DNA from 3 places in the Paenibacillus sp. FSL R10-2782 genome. Region 3 is predicted to be linked to each of the others. Evidence: riboswitches for the same ligand, from Rfam matches in the RefSeq annotation. Region 3 holds a riboswitch; each other region holds the start of a gene.

Region 1 (3,285 bases), 1.7 Mb from region 3:
TGGATCAACGGACGATTCACCTCTATCAGGTGCATTCGCCTTACTCCTTTGCTTCGGTTGGCGCCGTGATGAATGCGATGGCTAAACTGGTTGGGCAGGGAAAGATTAAATATGTGGGCGTAAGCAACTTTTCCGCGCAACAAATACGTGAAGCCGATCGTGTGCTGCGTGAGCACGGCCTTCGCCTAGTTTCGAATCAAGTGAAATACAGCCTGCTCGACCGGAGAATCGAACAGAACGGAATTCTGGACACGGCTAAAGAGCTTGGTGTGGCGATCATCGCATACTCTCCGTTAATGCAGGGGATCTTAAGTGGGAAATTCCATAAAAATCCTTCTCTAGTCAAGTCGATCAAGGGTCCGCGCAAGTGGACGGCGGCATTCCGGGATTCGGGGCTGCGGAGATCGAAGCCGCTGATTGAAACATTGGAACAGCTGGCTCAACAATATAACGTGTCGCCAACGCAGATTGCTCTGAATTGGCTGATTAACGCTCACGGAGAGAACGTATTTGCGATACCTGGGGCTTCAAAAGTACATCATGCTGAGGAAAATGTGAAGGCGATGCAGTTTACCTTGACAGCCGGTGAAATTGAGATGGTCAGCCATGTTTCCAACCAGGTGCTGAGATCGAAGTAATCGTGGCAAAAACACTGGAATATTTCGTTGGAAAATGAACTTCGCCTGTACGCTGTCTAACATTTCTATGACCAGGGCGATATTGCCCATGTACGCTCCTTGACGCTTGGTTGACATTAATGCTTTGTTCACAGGCGCGACATTTCTTGCAAGGACAAGGACATTCTTTTCTTTGGGGTGCTACGCTTTGTGACTAGACCCTGGATATATTCTCCACAGTAAGCTTACTTGTTCTTAATCAGTCCAACTACACTCACTAAGTAAAATGAACTGGAGTTGTCGGATGACAGAAATTTAGTGGCTTGCTGAAGTATTTTAATCGGCAGCTAACAACGTATTGTGAAACTATGTCAAAATAAATGTTTTGAGAACCCAAGGTCAGATCCTACCGAATGTAGGAGGAAGAAGCATAAGAGCATACTCAAAAGATGTAAAAAAATATACGAAAGTAATTCCCGTTAATCGTAAACACCTCGAAAGTGGTGGACACAAAGCCATGGGTCTAAAGCTGGATTAAACAGCCATGATTGCCAGGTTGCCGAAGGAAACCGGGCGAAGTCTGCTGTCTGTTCCTGTGTTTTTTCTATGGGAACAGGCTTCTTTTATTTGTAGTGGAAATGATTTTTTGGAATATGGAGTAGAACGCATGAAATGATTAACAAACGGAGGGGATTTTATGCAAACGAGCGTAGTAAGTTTCAAGGAGTATCCGTTAAGTTCCTATCAGAAAGATATATGGTTCGAACAGTGCATGTACCCTGGAAAGCCTATTTACAATATCGGTGGGTATGTTGAGGTTAAAGGAAACCTGAATACAGCTATCATTAGGCAGTCCATGCAGTTATTAATCACACAGAATGATTCTCTGAGTACCCGTTTTATTGATAAAAAGGGAGAGCCTTATTTAACATTTTTGCCGGAAGCTGACTATGAAGTTGCGTTTCATGATTTTTCAGTAAAGGAAAATCCAAACTCTTTTTGCATTAACTGGATGAAAAATGAGTTTTTAAAACCTTTTCAACCAGAGGACTTCTATTTTCAATTTGTTTTGTTGAAAGGTGCCCCGAACACATACTTCATTTTACTTAAAGTTCATCATTTGGTGATCGACGGATGGGGATTTGCTCTCTTAATCAGTCAAATGTTTGACAATTACAATAAATTGGTGCAAGGAATTGGCGAAATGAACAGAACGGTCTATTCCTATGCTGATTTTATTTCCGATAATCAGAATTATCTGAATTCTCCGGCCTTTTTAAAAGACAGGGCGTTCTGGCAGAACAAATACCTGACCATTCCCGAGCCTCTGTTGAGCAGAGGCATGGATGTCGATGATGGTGACGGCGATTCCGTTTGGAGTGATCGGCGAACCTTAACTATAAACAAGGCGTTATACAATCAAATGATTGAATTTTGCAAAGAGGAAGGATGCTCGTCGTTCCACTATTTTTTAGGCATACTGTTCCTGTATTTCAGCAAGATTTGCAATCGGAACGAAATGGTGATCGGCGTCCCGGTTTTTAATCGGAGCAAAGCGAAATATAAGCAGACGATGGGACATTTCGCCAACGTGCTGCCGCTGCGGATCAGCCCCGAGAAAGATATAAGCTTCAAAGAACTGATTAAGAGCATCAAACGTGAGCTTATGCAATGCTATCGTCATCAGAAAATGTCTTTCGGTGAAATTTACCGGGCGGTTTACGAGAACAGCAATGAGAAAGGAAAACTGTTTGATATATCGCTTTCTTTCGAAGAACAGGAAACGAGAGAAGCATTGATCGGCGCAGCAAGCCGGATTGTAAGTATGCCGCATCATCATGAAAGAAATGCACTCAATCTCCTGATATGGGGACAAGAAGGTGAAGCGGATGTAGCCGTTAATTTTGACTATCAGATACAGGCTTTTGAAAGATTCATCTCCATTGATAACGTTATCTCCCACTTTGAATATTTATTTGCTCAAGTCATGGAGCAAAGTGAAACTCTTATTTCGCAAATCGAAATCGTGCCAGAGGAAGAAAGGGGTACGCTAGTTCGCGGTTTTAACCATACGGAGGCGGAATATCCAAAGGATCACACGATTCAGGGACTGTTTGAGGAACGAGCGGAACAAAGAGCAGATCATCCGGCTTTGGTCTGGGGAGAGCAAACGCTGACCTACCGGGAGCTGAACGAGCAGGCCAATCGGCTGGCTACAATCTTAAGAGAGCATGGAGTGAAGCCGGATGATATCGTCGCCATCATGGCGGAGCGTTCCATGGAAATGGTCATAGGCATCCTGGGAACACTCAAAGCGGGCGGAGCCTACCTGCCGATAGATCCGAATTATCCGGAGGAACGGATTCACTACATGCTGGAGGACAGCAGTGCGTCCATTGTACTGACGCAAAAGCATCTCCGGGACAAGCTCACCTATCACGGGGCAATCATGGACTTGGATGGCGAAAGCCTAAGACATATAGAACCGGACGGCAGTGCCAATCCAGAGCCTGTTAACAAGCCGGAGGATTTGTCTTATATCATCTATACCTCGGGTTCCACGGGGAAACCCAAAGGGGTCATGGTAGAACACCGGGGAATCATTAACCTCCAGCATTTCTTCCAGGAACAATGGGGCGTGGACGGATCGGACCGGATGCTGCAATTT
Region 2 (3,285 bases), 770 kb from region 3:
CTGAATTAAAATGGGAAATAATTCAAAATATTATTCGCTACATGCATTTATGTGATGTGATAAAATAAAACCGTATAAATAGGAAATCATGTGCAAACCACCATTTAGTTTGTTAAACAAACAGCCATTAGCTTGATAAATTTGCTCTTTTGTAAAGGAATTGGATATGACAACAGACCAAAAAAACAACGGGAATGGCATCCCTTGGAGCAGCGATCCAGTAATCATTGCACGTACTCCCTCCGCTTTTGCCAAGAAATCCCTTTTTTATATACAGGAAATAGGTTATTTCAAAAAAACATCTGCTTATGCCATGGAACGGAAGGAGCTTACTTCGTTCTTGCTCGTTTTTACGTTATCAGGACAAGGGGAATTGCTGTACCGGGAGAAAAAATACATATTGAAGCCTCATGATATGTTTTTCGTTAGTTGTGAGGAATACGTACAGTACAGCACCGCTGGTCATGAAGCATGGGAGTTTATCAGTGTAAATGTGTACGGCAATCTGATCGACAATTTCTATGAACAATTTGCCAAACACAACAAGCCTGTAATAACACTCAACGATCCATGCATCATATTGGACAAGCTGCGTTCCCTGTTATGCGTACAATCTGACAGAACTCTCTCTGCTGAGCTGTTTACATCCAGACTCATCGGTGAGTTGCTGACGTATATTTTGCAGCACCCGTACGATCATCCGTATGTAAACCAGGATACGATCACCGAGATACGCAAGGTTCAGCAATATTTGGATCGATCCTACAGTGAACGAATTACGCTGGATTCTCTGGCAGACATGTTTGAGTTAAACAAATTCAATCTCGCTAAAAACTTCAAGAAACAGATCGGATTTTCTCCTATTGATTATCTCATTAATGTCCGCATCACAGCGGCTCAAGGCTGGCTCAAAACCAGTGACGAATCCATTGTGGATATCGCACGGTTTGTAGGTATTCCCAACACCAGCCACTTTATCAACCTGTTCAAGGAACATGTCGGAGAAACCCCACATTCCTTCCGCAAAAAATGGGGGAATCGAACCAAACTATAATCTCATCTATCCAATGACTTTGTCGAAAAACAGAGAAAAACCGAGATTGTGCTTGCCTGATCGGGAGCCCAACTGATAGAATGATAGATATAGACTGTTCAGGATAAATGGCAAACCTGTCGAAAGCCAGGGACGCAAAGCTACAGGGCCTTCTTTTTAAGATGGCAGCCAGCTACCGGTTGGAGAGGCTTTTTGTCGTGTCTTTTTTTCCTAAAAAACTTTATACGATAATAGCAAACCTGTCGAAAGGCAGGGACGCAAAGCTATAGGGCCTTCTTTTTTTAGATGGCAGCCTGGCCGCCGAAAGGAAGTTTTTCTATGAGGAAAATGTCGTTTTTTTTACTAATTTTAGTTTTTTTGTTATCCATCCCCCTACATACGACAGCATTTGCTGCCGAAAGTCAGGCATGGCTGAATCAAAACAACGTAAACCGCGGTATTGTTAGTATACGTTATCCTGTCAACTCCAATGTCAAAACCAAGATCGTAATTACCAAGGATGCGGAGAAATACTCTTATTATCTGAATTCGAGCAAACCTGAGGAAGCATTCGCTCTTCAAATGGGCAATGGCAGTTATAACATTCGCTTATTGGAACAGCTAACTGGCAATCAGTATAATGTGATAGGTGAAGAAACAGTCCAGTTAAATTTGAACGACAGTAAAACCATATACCTCAATTCTGTTCAAAATATTGACTGGAGCGATACAAATCAGGCGATTCGGAAGGCCAGAGAATTAACCAAGGGTGCCACGACAGATGATGAAAAGGTGAAACGTATTTACGAGTATGTTATTAGTCATATTAAATACGATTCCAACCAGTCCTTCACCCTATCAACTGACTATCTTCCACAAATTGATCGCACACTGGTTGCGCAAAAAGACATTTGCTATGGATATGCTTCACTGTTCGCCGCCATGCTTCGAAGTGTGGATGTTCCAACCAAGCTGGTTATGGGTGAATCCTCCTATGTGAAAACCTACCACGCCTGGAATGAAGTCAATATCAACAATCAATGGGTTATCATTGACACTACAGTAGATGCCGCTCTAAAAGACGGAAAACAGAAGTTTGCAATGGCCAAAGAGCCCTCCAAATATACAAAAACAAAACAATATTAATTTTTTTATAGTAAGCCCTGATCACTGCGATCAGGGCTTTTTTCTATTCTTGTTGAGAAATTGTTGAGATAAGGAAGGTATTGTATACCTAGTCAGTCATTTAAAAACTAACGTGTTGAATATACTATTTCCGGGACAAAAAAAGAGGGGGGAACCAAAACCGCCCGGGTACTTTCCATAATAATATGATGAATAGGAGACTTACTTAAGAGTATGAGAACAAAAATAAATGTAACGATCATTGTACTATTGCTTATTTTCCAAAGCTTTTTTAGTGCAGCGCTGGCTTACGCAGACACTTCAACCACGGCTGTATCAGATAGCGCTGTAAGCGATCCTGCGAATACAGTTATGGGAGATGTATACGGTATTCCAAACCCTGAACCATTAGAGGCACCTCCCAGCATAGCTCCTATGATTCAGGCAGCGGCCAGCTCAGTTCAAGTAGACAATATTTTAACCAAGCTGATCTTGACGGATGAAACTGGCCGTATCATTGATGCTGTGGATAATCCTGGCGTCCGTGTGGATATTGGCGCGGCAGTCCAGCTGAGCTATGAATGGGAGATTCCGGACAATCAGTATAAAGAAGGAGATATCTTCACCTTTAACTTGCCGGAACAATTTGAAATTTACACAGATATCTCATCTCCGTTAATTTCAACAGATGGAGAGGTTGGTACCTTTACGGTAGATCGCCAAGGGAAAGTCATTATGACCTTTAACGATTACGTAGAGAATCATTCCAACGTAAGCGGAAAACTGCAAGTAAAAACCGAGTTCAGTAAGGAAGTTGCAAAGGGCAGCACAGAAGTCATTATTGCGACTCCAATTAAGATTGGGGTACAAACATCCATCGTCAACATCAAACCCGCTTCTGGGCCCCCAATAAGCAAACAAGGAAAAGCTAACGGCAAAAACAAGATTGACTGGGCCATTAATGTGAATACACAATTGGACACCGTAAAGAATGCGATCGTAACAGACCCGACTCCTCAAGGGCTGGAGCTGCTGCGAGACACCTTCCAATTGTATAATCTGCAAGTCAATATTGACGGCTCGACGGTAGTTAAGGACCAAATCAGCGAGGATAAGTATACGCTCGA
Region 3 (3,285 bases):
CGCATTTAAACCGGGAGGAATATCTCCACTGCTGAGCAATACCGGAGCCGTTGTACTTTCTGCTATGGACATCGCTGACGATGCTCCTTTAGCAGACGACTCGGTGGAGGCCGCCGAAATATTGACATTGTCCTTACCAACCATACCTTTAAATTCTGCTGAAGAGTCATCCCGCTGACCAATCTTCCATACCGGACTGGCCGCCGCTACTTTAATCGTCTGAAGTTCTTCACTCTTGGGAGGCGTATGAATAAACCAGGCAATCAGCGCTATAGCTGCGACCCCTAGCAGCCCGGCCAATACTACTATATACCTTTGGGTCAACCAATTTTTCATCATTGTGCTCCACCCTCTCTCCTCAAAATTTTTGGCGGGGAAAGAGTATATATCAAGGAAGAAACAAAGCGTTGCCGGGAATTACCGCTTTCGCTTCATGCTGACTTTCCCACATCAGACGTGCCATTGCGTCGCCTTTTTCATCATAATATTCAACTTTCAAATCTGCCATTTTGCCTGCTTGCAAGGTAATGCTGCCCTTGCGTTCCGTCCAGCTTTGTTTGAACCAGCTATCAATAACCAGCTTGCCGTCTACCCATACACGAATACCATCATCAGAAATCGTGGTAAACGTATAGGTCTCACTGTATTGCGGCTTGATTTTGCCCGTCCAGCGGACCGAGAACTGATCAGCCTTCACCTTGGGATCAGGCGAGGCCGCACGCCAGTTATAATCCAGCATACTGTCTGTACGAACCAAAACAGTGGTGCCGTCCAGATCCATACTGTTAAAATATTCACCCCGCAACCCGTTCGCATAAACCATATCCGGAACGGAAGGCGGGGTTGGTTTACTTACCACTGGCGGAGCCGGAGTTGGATCGTTTGACCCCGTGTCCGGTACGGTCGGTAGCTCCGTGTCAGGTTCTTTCATCGCAGCTAATCCTTTTTTCACATCATCCCGCGTCAAGCTTGTCGAATCATTCATATAATCCTGAATCTGATCCGTCGTGTTATTTTCGGTCAGCATCTTGCCCCAGGTCATGGAATACACCCATTTTGGCTGAGCCTGCATCACCTCGGGACTGGGTACCTCACCATGTTCCCCAATGGCAATCGGCTTATTCCGTGCCAGTCCGAGCAGTCCTTCGTAATGGCTTTGCTTAAAATCATGGTTGTAAATGTCTACAGCCAAAATATCCACTTTGTCATCCCCCGGATATTTCGGGGTATATGGGACAGTGTACGAATTAGGCGCATTCGGACTCCATACCCACAGCAGATTGTTCAGTTGATGCGTGTTTGCAAAACGGTCATACATGATATCCCATAGCTGATTGAAATTGTTTTTATTTCCCCACCAGAACCAGTCGCCGTTCATTTCGTGGTAAGGTCTCCATAATACTGGAACTCCTGCATCACGAAGCTGCTTTAACGATATAGCGACCTTATCCAGATCGGCAATGAGAAGATTATACTGCGCAGTACCCGGCGTCACATATTTATTAAACTCCGCCTGGCTTACTTTCGCCTGCACATTAGCCCAAGTCAGTGGTTTACCCGGCAGCGGTTCATGATAAGTCATTGTAACCATGCCGCCATCTCTACTCCAACGTATGGCGCTATCGACGACATTTTTACGTTGTGCTGCCTCCGTAGTGGCGGACTGACCGGAGATGGCCCCCATCTCGTAGCCATGTACACCAACATACGCCTTACTGATTTTTTGGACCTTGTTGCTTAATTCATCCGGACTTTCCAAATAGTCATGTTGACCTGTGACCATTTTTTTCCCGGAGATGCTGATCAAATAGCTGTATAGTTCACGGGCCTCAGCAGAAGCGTCCGAATTAACAGGCTGTAATGTGGCAGCATTCGCCACGGACAGAGATTCACCGAAACCGACAGGCAACAAAGAAAAAAGCATAACAACGGGGAGTACACTGCGTATCCATCGATACACAGGGGTAAAATAGGGGCTCACTCTCGCTCTTCCTTTCGGTAGCCAGGCTGCCATCCTCACGGAAGGCCCTTTAGCTTTGCGTACCTGCCTTTCAACAGGGCTGCGTTTATCGTGGAAGGAGTTTGGATTCCTTCTTACCCTAAGTATCGACTTTTTTTTACCAAAATTTAATAGGTCATGTTTATGAATTTACAGATTTTCGTGTATTTTCGACAGTTTGAGCTAAATAACTTCATAAATGAGTCTTTTTTTCATCTTTCAGGATTTCGCAAAATATTTATGAAATAAACTTGTGACGGGAAATTTCATCCCAATCCATGCAAAAACGGACAATATCCTCTTCGATCAACTCAGAACCTGTCTGTACCTCGATCAATTCCACATCAGTCACGGCTAAAATACTATGCTTCGTCCCTTCTGGAATACGAACCACATCACCAGCCTTCACCTTATGCAGCTTTTCATTCAAAATAATTTCCGCTTCACCGCTAATAATGGTCCAAATTTCACTCCGTTTGAAATGAAGCTGGTAGCTGATATTTTTGCCTTGCAGCACACGGATTCGCTTGGTCAATACCTCGTTGCCCTCGTCATACTTCACATAATCCACTACCCGATAATGCCCCCAACGGCGCTCTTCGTACATTGGACGCTGATTATGAGCCTTGAGCACTTCCTTGATGCGCGGACTTTCCGCCTTATTGGTCACAAGGATGCCATCCGGGCTGGCAGCTACGATCAGATCATTCGTTCCAATGATTGCCACGGGGATATCCAGTTCGTTGATAAGGCTCGTATTGACGCAATCCTCCGTGACTACGCCTCTGCCCACTTGCTGATGTGACATTTCTTCCGTTAAGGTGTTCCAAGTACCTAAATCCTTCCAGAATCCATCATACGGGAGAACAACGATGTCCTGCTCCTTCTCGACTACCTCATAGTCAAAGCTGATTTTTTCCAGAGAAGAATATTGCTTTTGCATTTCTTCATAGTTCAGCGGCAAACCTTTGGATGCCAAGATATCGAGCAAGTAACCCAATTTGAATGCAAAAACCCCGCAGTTCCATAGAGCATTGCGTTCCATCAGACGCTCCGCCTGCTCCCGGTCGGGTTTCTCTTGAAAATGGCTCACTTCGCGGTAGCCTGTGCTACCTTGTGTGGCATCATTTTTCGGTATAATGTAACCATATTTCTCAGAGGGATAGGAAGGGACAACCCCGATTAGTGCAAGCTTGCCTTCACTCTCCTGAAGAGTATGTTCCAACTGGGCGACTGTAGCAAAGAAAGCATCCTCTACATAGGGATCTACCGGCAATATAGCAACA

What was found. Region 3 has a riboswitch for cyclic di-GMP ahead of NST83_RS05850 (glycosyl hydrolase). Riboswitches for the same ligand answer to the same signal wherever they lie in the genome.
Region 1: linked by a shared signal. The riboswitch ahead of NST83_RS13185 (amino acid adenylation domain-containing protein) and the one ahead of NST83_RS05850 (glycosyl hydrolase) in region 3 are both predicted to bind cyclic di-GMP.
Region 2: linked by a shared signal. The riboswitch ahead of NST83_RS02315 (transglutaminase-like domain-containing protein) and the one ahead of NST83_RS05850 (glycosyl hydrolase) in region 3 are both predicted to bind cyclic di-GMP.

Annotation. Positions count from the first base shown of each region.
Region 1 is NZ_CP151951.1:2,930,761-2,934,045, reverse strand. It holds gene NST83_RS13190 (aldo/keto reductase) at 1-638, shown strand, start outside; cyclic di-GMP riboswitch class I at 1,092-1,181, shown strand; gene NST83_RS13185 (amino acid adenylation domain-containing protein) at 1,315-3,285, shown strand, end outside.
Region 2 is NZ_CP151951.1:512,769-516,053, reverse strand. It holds gene NST83_RS02320 (AraC family transcriptional regulator) at 167-1,054, shown strand; cyclic di-GMP riboswitch class I at 1,154-1,234, shown strand; cyclic di-GMP riboswitch class I at 1,277-1,359, shown strand; gene NST83_RS02315 (transglutaminase-like domain-containing protein) at 1,373-2,179, shown strand; gene NST83_RS02310 (collagen binding domain-containing protein) at 2,393-3,285, shown strand, end outside.
Region 3 is NZ_CP151951.1:1,280,599-1,283,883, reverse strand. It holds gene NST83_RS05855 (hypothetical protein) at 1-339, opposite strand, end outside; gene NST83_RS05850 (glycosyl hydrolase) at 389-2,014, opposite strand; cyclic di-GMP riboswitch class I at 1,995-2,075, opposite strand; gene NST83_RS05845 (sugar phosphate nucleotidyltransferase) at 2,238-3,285, opposite strand, start outside.